One region of the Rhizobium sp. 11_C7_N12_5 genome, then DNA from elsewhere that is predicted to be linked to it. Evidence: predicted binding sites of a transcription regulator. Region 1 holds the regulator's gene; the other holds the start of a gene.

The links. Region 1 encodes LexA, which represses DNA repair genes until DNA is damaged. Its sites were predicted from a motif close to TGTTCNNNNTGTGTTCNG; they were not measured.
Region 2: a site for LexA is predicted at 1,600-1,617, ahead of AB8B29_RS03505 (sel1 repeat family protein). Genes of this name have one in related genera too.

What each region holds. Positions count from the first base shown of each region.
Region 1 is NZ_JBPWPY010000001.1:1,338,208-1,341,620, forward strand. Features, by position in the region: gene AB8B29_RS06690 (ComEC/Rec2 family competence protein) at 1-1,443, shown strand, start outside; gene lexA (transcriptional repressor LexA) at 1,424-2,146, opposite strand; gene AB8B29_RS06700 (VOC family protein) at 2,570-3,413, shown strand, end outside.
Region 2 is NZ_JBPWPY010000001.1:724,907-728,319, forward strand. Features, by position in the region: gene AB8B29_RS03490 (AMP nucleosidase) at 1-223, opposite strand, end outside; gene AB8B29_RS03495 (hypothetical protein) at 348-509, opposite strand; gene AB8B29_RS03500 (DUF2147 domain-containing protein) at 826-1,164, opposite strand; gene AB8B29_RS03505 (sel1 repeat family protein) at 1,630-1,893, shown strand; gene AB8B29_RS03510 (pyridoxal phosphate-dependent aminotransferase) at 2,025-3,137, opposite strand; gene AB8B29_RS03515 (PilZ domain-containing protein) at 3,229-3,413, opposite strand, start outside.

The DNA.
Region 1 (3,413 bases):
TATATCGGCCTGCGTTATCTGTTCAGCCTGTTTCCCGGCATGGCGCAGGCATGGCCGACCAAGAAGATAGCCGCTTTCGGCGCGCTGGTAACCCTGACGGCTTACTATCTCATTTCCGGCTTTGGCGTGTCGGCCGAACGCGCCTTTATCATGATGGCGATCATGCTGGTTGCCGTGCTCTTCGACCGGCCGTCGATCAGTCTGCGCAACGTTGCGCTCTCGGCAATCGTCATTCTCAGCCTGTCGCCGTCGCAGGTGCTCGGACCGAGCTTCCAGATGTCCTACGCCGCGACGCTGGCGCTGGTATCCGGCTACACGCTTTGGAAACGGCGCCAGCATCGGGAAAATATTCTTTCGCGCTCCAGGCTCCTGAGCCCGTTGCTGTTCGTTACGCGCTTCTTCGGCAGCATATTGTCGACCTCCTTCATTGGCGGCGCGTCGACGGCGATCTTCTCGATCGAGCATTTTCACCGGTTGGCGACATACGGCCTTGCAGCCAATCTCGCTGCGATGCCGATCGTCTCCTTCGTCGTCATGCCGTTTGGCATGGCGGCCATGTTGCTTATGCCATTTGGCCTCGACGGGCCCTTTTGGCAAATCACCGGCGAGGGACTGGAGTTGGTCATCGCTATCGCCAAAACGGTGGCGGGATGGGGCGGCGATATTACCTTCGGCCGCCAGCCCGCCTGGCTTATGCCGACGTTCATCACAGGCTTTCTGCTCATGACGATGTTGCGAACGAGCGTGCGCCATGTGGGCCTGCTGTTGCTGCTTTCTTCCCTCGGCGTGGCAGCATTCGGCTCTGGCGTGCCCAAACCGGATCTTATGATTTCCGAGGATGGTGTTCTGGTTGCCTTGCGACAGGACGACATACTGGCAACAAATCGCGAAAGACCGCAGGCTTTCATTTTCGAACAGTGGCAGAGGGCGCTGGTTGCGAGCGAGCATCAACCTCCGACTATCCTTCCTGTTGACAGCCGCCTTCCCCAGATCAGCAAGACGGATCATCGCCGGCGATTGAGCGTCGAAGAGCAGGGCGCAGTTCGCAAGGCAATGGATGAAGCACTCGACCAGGCCATGCAGGGCAGTTTTGCTTGCCAAAAGGGCGCATGGTGCGTCGCGATGCTTGAAAATGGCGCGATGCTGGTCACCATCGAGGACGCAGCTTACCTGTCGCCGGCCTGCGATACGGCCAATATCGTCGTCACTCCCGTACGACTACGCCTGGATCGCTGCCGCTCCGGCGCCATGCTTTTCACAGGCGCCACATTGCGGCAGACAGGGTCCATTGAGATGGACCTCAGCACCGACAAGCCAAATGTGGTAACTGCGTTCGAAAATCCACAGCGCCCATGGGCTCGGCACAGAACATACGATTGGCGCACAGGCACATTCGGCGCGCCGATCGTCCGAGCATCACCGGTCAGTGATAACGGCGAATGAGGCCAACGAGCTTGCCTTGCACCTTGACGCGATCCGGCCCGAAGATGCGGGTTTCATAAGCGGGATTGGCTGCCTCGAGCGCGATGGAGGCCCCCTTGCGGCGGAAGCGCTTCAACGTCGCTTCCTCGTCGTCGACGAGCGCGACGACGATATCGCCCGGATTGGCAGTCGTTGCATTGCGAATGATGACCGTATCGCCGTCAAAAATGCCGGCATCGATCATTGAATCGCCTCTTACTTCCAGCGCATAGTGCTCGCCCGAGCCGAGCATGTCGGCAGGGACGGTTATGTCGTGGGTATTGTTTTGGATGGCCGAGATCGGAACGCCAGCGGCGATGCGGCCCATGACCGGTACCGAAACAGAACTGTTCTGGTCGTCGTTCGCCACTTTTGGCGGAGCAGGCGGCGCAACTGGCTGGGGTTTGCCGAGGCTGCCTTCGATGACGCTCGGCGAAAAGCCGCGGCGCGGCTGCAGGCTTGGATTATAGGCATCCGGCAGCTTGATGACCTCAAGCGCTCTGGCCCTGTTCGGTAGCCGGCGGATGAACCCTCGTTCCTCCAAAGCCGTGATCAGACGGTGAATACCGGATTTGGATGCAAGATCCAGCGCGTCCTTCATCTCGTCGAAAGATGGTGGCACGCCGGACTCCTTCATCCGTTCGTGAATGAAGAGAAGCAGTTCCTGCTGCTTGCGCGTCAACATCGTCTTGGAACCCCAGAATCGAGAAAAGCGTGAAACAAATCCAGAACGGACACTATATGTTCCATATGTGTTCCGCAAGTACTTAAATTTCGGTAAAGCTTTGCACGGACAGTTAAATATTCGACATCACTGGGTGGACCCGATAAAAGTCTCATATGGTTATATTCGCGCTAACATATCGGAAAACATAAGGAAATGCTGTTTAGTCCTTCATTGGGCGCATGCAGCCTACCTTGAGTAGCTGACGCATGGATGAAAGCCATTTTCACGACATGCGAATCCGGTACCGATCAAAGAATCAGCCGCGTGATCTGGCGTCTTCGACAGGACATGCGGTGTCTTGCGCCTCTATCGTCTTGCTTTCATCTTGAATTGGAGGATGGATGGGCGCAAACCTGCGGGCGCAGGAAAATAGGAGACATCATGACTTTGTCGCCGCATCCGCTGGATCATCTCGTATTGCCGACCGTCAATCTCGCTTTGGCGCGCGAGCGGCTCGGCAAGCTCGGTTTCACCGTCGCTCCCGACGCCCGGCATCCGTTCGGCACCGAGAATGCCTGTGTCTTCTTTGCGGACAAGACCTATCTTGAACCGCTGGCAGTGGCATCCCCCGAGCAATGTGAGGAGAGCGTCGGCGCGGGGAATGTCTTCGTTGCGCGCGATCAGGCCTACCGCTTCCGGCTCGGTGAAGACGGCTTTTCAGCCGTGGTGTTCGGCTCGGAGGATGCTGTCGCCGATGACGAGCGCTTTCGGGTAAGCGCCATCTCGGCGGGACGCATGCTGGATTTCTCGCGTCCCATGAAAATGCCGGATGGAACGGAGACCGTCGCCGGTTTTCGTCTCGCTTTCGCCGCCGATCTGCGTGCGCCGGATTTTCTGGCCTTCTGCTGCCAGCGCATCAATCCGCTGCCGGCCGATCGCAGCGTGCTGGAGCGCCATGAAAACGGCGTCACCGGCATTGCGCGGGTGGCGATATCGACACCCACCCCGGCCGCATTCCGCACTTTCTTCGAAGCGATCGTCGGTGAACCCTGGATATCGGAACATTCTTTCGGTCTGACGATCAGGGCGGCCAATGCCGATATCGAGCTCCTGACGCCGGCAGGCATGGAAGCGTTTTACGATTTGCCTGTTCACTCGGACGATCCCGGCTTGCAGGCGCGCGCAATCCTTTTCAAAACACGCGATCTTTCCGTGACATCGTCGCATTTCGCTGCTAACGGCGTCACCTACACGCGTAAGAACAATCGTATATTGACAAGGCTGG
Region 2 (3,413 bases), 610 kb from region 1:
TCGTCGTTTCGATACTGACCTGCGGGTAGAAGGCGCGGTAGCGCGCCGTGATCGGCGCACCCTTGGCCAACTCGGTGAAACTGGCGATCAGGAAGGCGGTATTGCGATCGTAAAGCTCCGTCAGCGCGTCGACGGCCTTGGCCGAATCATCGAAGGTCCGGGGCTGGACCGGGCTGGGGGAGGAGATGTCGAGGGGTGAAAAAGGAGAGATTCTGTTGCTCATGAGCCATTATAGAGTGTCGTTGTTAACAAGCAAACGACGTTGAAAGAGACGGCTCTGGATTTTCGCAGCTATTTTCTTGCAATCGTGCCTCCAGCCCAGCCATCCGGGATGGAGAGATGTTTCCTTATTGCACGGTCGTGCAATAAGGCGCGCCGGTTTGCAGGCAGGTGAAGCTTGCCCCGAAATGCGATTGCGCGCCGCTGCGGCCGGCGTGTTCGACCGCAACAGAGAAGCTGAATGCGAAGACGGCTGCAAACAGCATAACGATGACAAAACGCCGTGCCATGATAAACGAGTCCATGTTCCTGACCCTACCCGTGCCCTATACTGGACACTGTTTTGCCATGGTCAGGCTGAACAGGTGCTGAGATACCGGTTCATCCAGCGTTCATGAATCTTACCGGACTTGATTGTCGATTTGCATGCCGCGCCTAATGAGGCCTGCCCGAAGGGTCGCGGGCAGGCGCACAGGATCACGCATTTTTCGGACGGTGCGCTCCTTAGAGCGGTTACGCGTTTCACGGAATCGCCCCACCGCTCCATGATGTTGTTTTTGCGCAATCCCGGACGGAAAACCGCTTCGCACTTTTCCTGGAATTGCTCTAGAGCCTCGTCCAGGTCTGCGACTTGCAGAAGATTTTCAGGACGCAGCCCTTCATCCTGACGGTATTGCCACTGACGGAGCCGGAGCCGCTATAGGTCTTGTCCTCGGAAGGGTCGGTGAGTTCGCCCGTATAGCTGCCGTCCTTGCCCTGCATCTTGCCGATCTGCCGGCCGGCATATTTGCCTGTTTTCAGCGTCACGCAATAGCTGTCCGCGCAAGGTGTGATGGCGGCGGTATCGCCTTCCACGGTCTTCCAGTCGCCCACGATCGGCTCGTCAGCGAAGGCTGCGCTTGCGCTGACGAGCAGCGCCGCGGCGAGAATGGTTACACGGATCATTTTGTTGTTCCTCCCCAGGGTGCCGTCCGGCCCTGCGACCGGAAATACGCCAAGATTATCTAACGCGAACGTAAAGGTAAATATGGTTTCCAAGCGCAAATTCCCGTTATGCTGGCCTCCAGCGTCCTGTCGAAAAATACTGTTTCCGATGACTACAGCTCATTTCGTGGTGAACGAAGGGTTTAAATCCAGATCCTAACAAAACGTAAAATTCGCGCAAAAGTCCTTAGTTTGCAAGGCAAGCGATGTTTAACAAAATCCCAAGTTTACCAAGCATTTGTACTTTGTTTGCACCGAATTAAGCATGCATTTTAGCCGTTTTTTGAAAGCCGTCTGCGATTGTGAGGTCATCAAACGAGCGGGGCAAACCCGCCGGCCGGAAGGACCGGAAAGCCGCGAACGACGGCAAGGTCCTAACGGAAAAACAGGGCAAGTACGAACAGAAGTAAAACAGGGATAAAACCGATGGCACGCTTCGAAACACCGATGTCTGAAATGGCCATGATGGGTGGCAACAGCGCCGATGCCCTTTGCGAGCTGGGCGTGAACTACGCGACCGGCAGGGGCTGCACCGCAGATCTCGTGGCCGCCCATAAATGGTTGAATATCGCGGCCATCCGTGGCAGCGCGCGGGCCGCCGAGCTTCGTGCCGACGTCGCCGCAACCTTGACCAAGATGCAGCTCGCCGCAGCGCTCCGCGCCGCCCGCGAGTGGATGACCACGCACTGAAGCGCGCCAACTAAATACGACGGCTGACCTCGAAAGAGGGGATGTCGGCGGACGACGGAGAGGCGAACCGCCGAAACAACGAAAACCGCGACCGGCCGGAACAAGGCCGGCGCGGTTTCTTCGTTTGAGATTCAACCGATCGCCTTCAGCACCTTAGGCAGCGCTTCGGCCAGCAGATCCAGATCTTGGGCAGGTCCGACACTGATGCGGATGCAGCGGTTGAGCGGCGCGACGCCCGGCATGCGGATGAAAACACCGTGCTGGATCAAGCCATCGACGATCGCGCGGGCATAAACGCCCTCGCGGCCGCAGTCGATGGCGACGAAATTGGTAGCGGAGGCAAGCGGCAGGAGCCCGTTGTCCCGCGCGATCACGCCGATCTGCTCACGAGCCGCCTGGATCTTGCGGACGACCTCGGCGAGATAGGCCTGATCCTTTAGCGCGGCGAGCGCCGCCACCGTCGCCAGCCGGTTCATGCCGAAATGATTGCGGATCTTGTCGAAGGTCAGCACCGTCTCGGGCATGCCGATGGCATAGCCGATGCGGGCTCCGGCAAGACCATAGGCCTTGGAGAATGTGCGGGTGCGCAGCACGTTCGGCAAATCGATCAACGTTGAGATCGCCGGCAGGGAGCTCGCTGGTCCCGTCTCGCTGTAAGCTTCATCGAGGATGAGCAGGCAATTTTCGGGCAGGGCGCGGGCAAAGGCGACGATCTTGTCCGCCTCCCACCAGCTTCCCATCGGATTGTCGGGATTGGCGAAATAGACGAGCGGCGCATTCTCGCGTCTGACCGCTTCAAGCAGCCCATCCAGATCTTCGCGATCGTCGACATAAGGCACGGTCACCAGGCGGCCGCCGAAGCCCGAGACGTGGAAATTGAAGGTAGGGTAGCCGCCAAGCGAGGTGACGACAGGCGTGCCCGGCTCGATGACCATGCGCGCGATAAGCCCAAGCAGGCTGTCGATGCCTTCGCCAACGGCGATATTGGCGGACTGGACGCCGAGATGCGCGGCGAGCGCCTGCTTCAGCGCAAAGTTTTCCGGATCGTTATACATCCAGATGTCGCCCGCCTGCTCGCGCATGGCTGCGATGACCGAGGGCGCGGGGCCGAAGCCGTTTTCATTGGCGCCGATGCGGGCTTTGACCGTCAGCCCGCGCTGACGCTCCAGCGCTTCGGGGCCGACGAAAGGCACGGTGGAGGGAAGGGCGCTGATCAGCGGCGTGAAGCGCGAAAAGGCGGACATGCTGGCTTGTTTTCCCGAATTCTGTTGCAAGGTGCGGCAGAATAGGCGCTTGGCGTGCCGTTGCAAGAGCGGAAAGCTGCGGGATCTGCGCCTACCGTCTCCTGCCGCGCGCGGCGAGCGCTTCGGTATTGCCGATCATGAAATCGGCGCGAACGACGCGGCGCAATGTCTCCGGCTCGATCAGGTTGATGAAGCGGACATGGATGCGGTTGCCGTTGCGGCTCGTTTCGGCGCAGGCGATGCGATAGGCGAGGCCGAGAATGTTCAGGTAGTAAT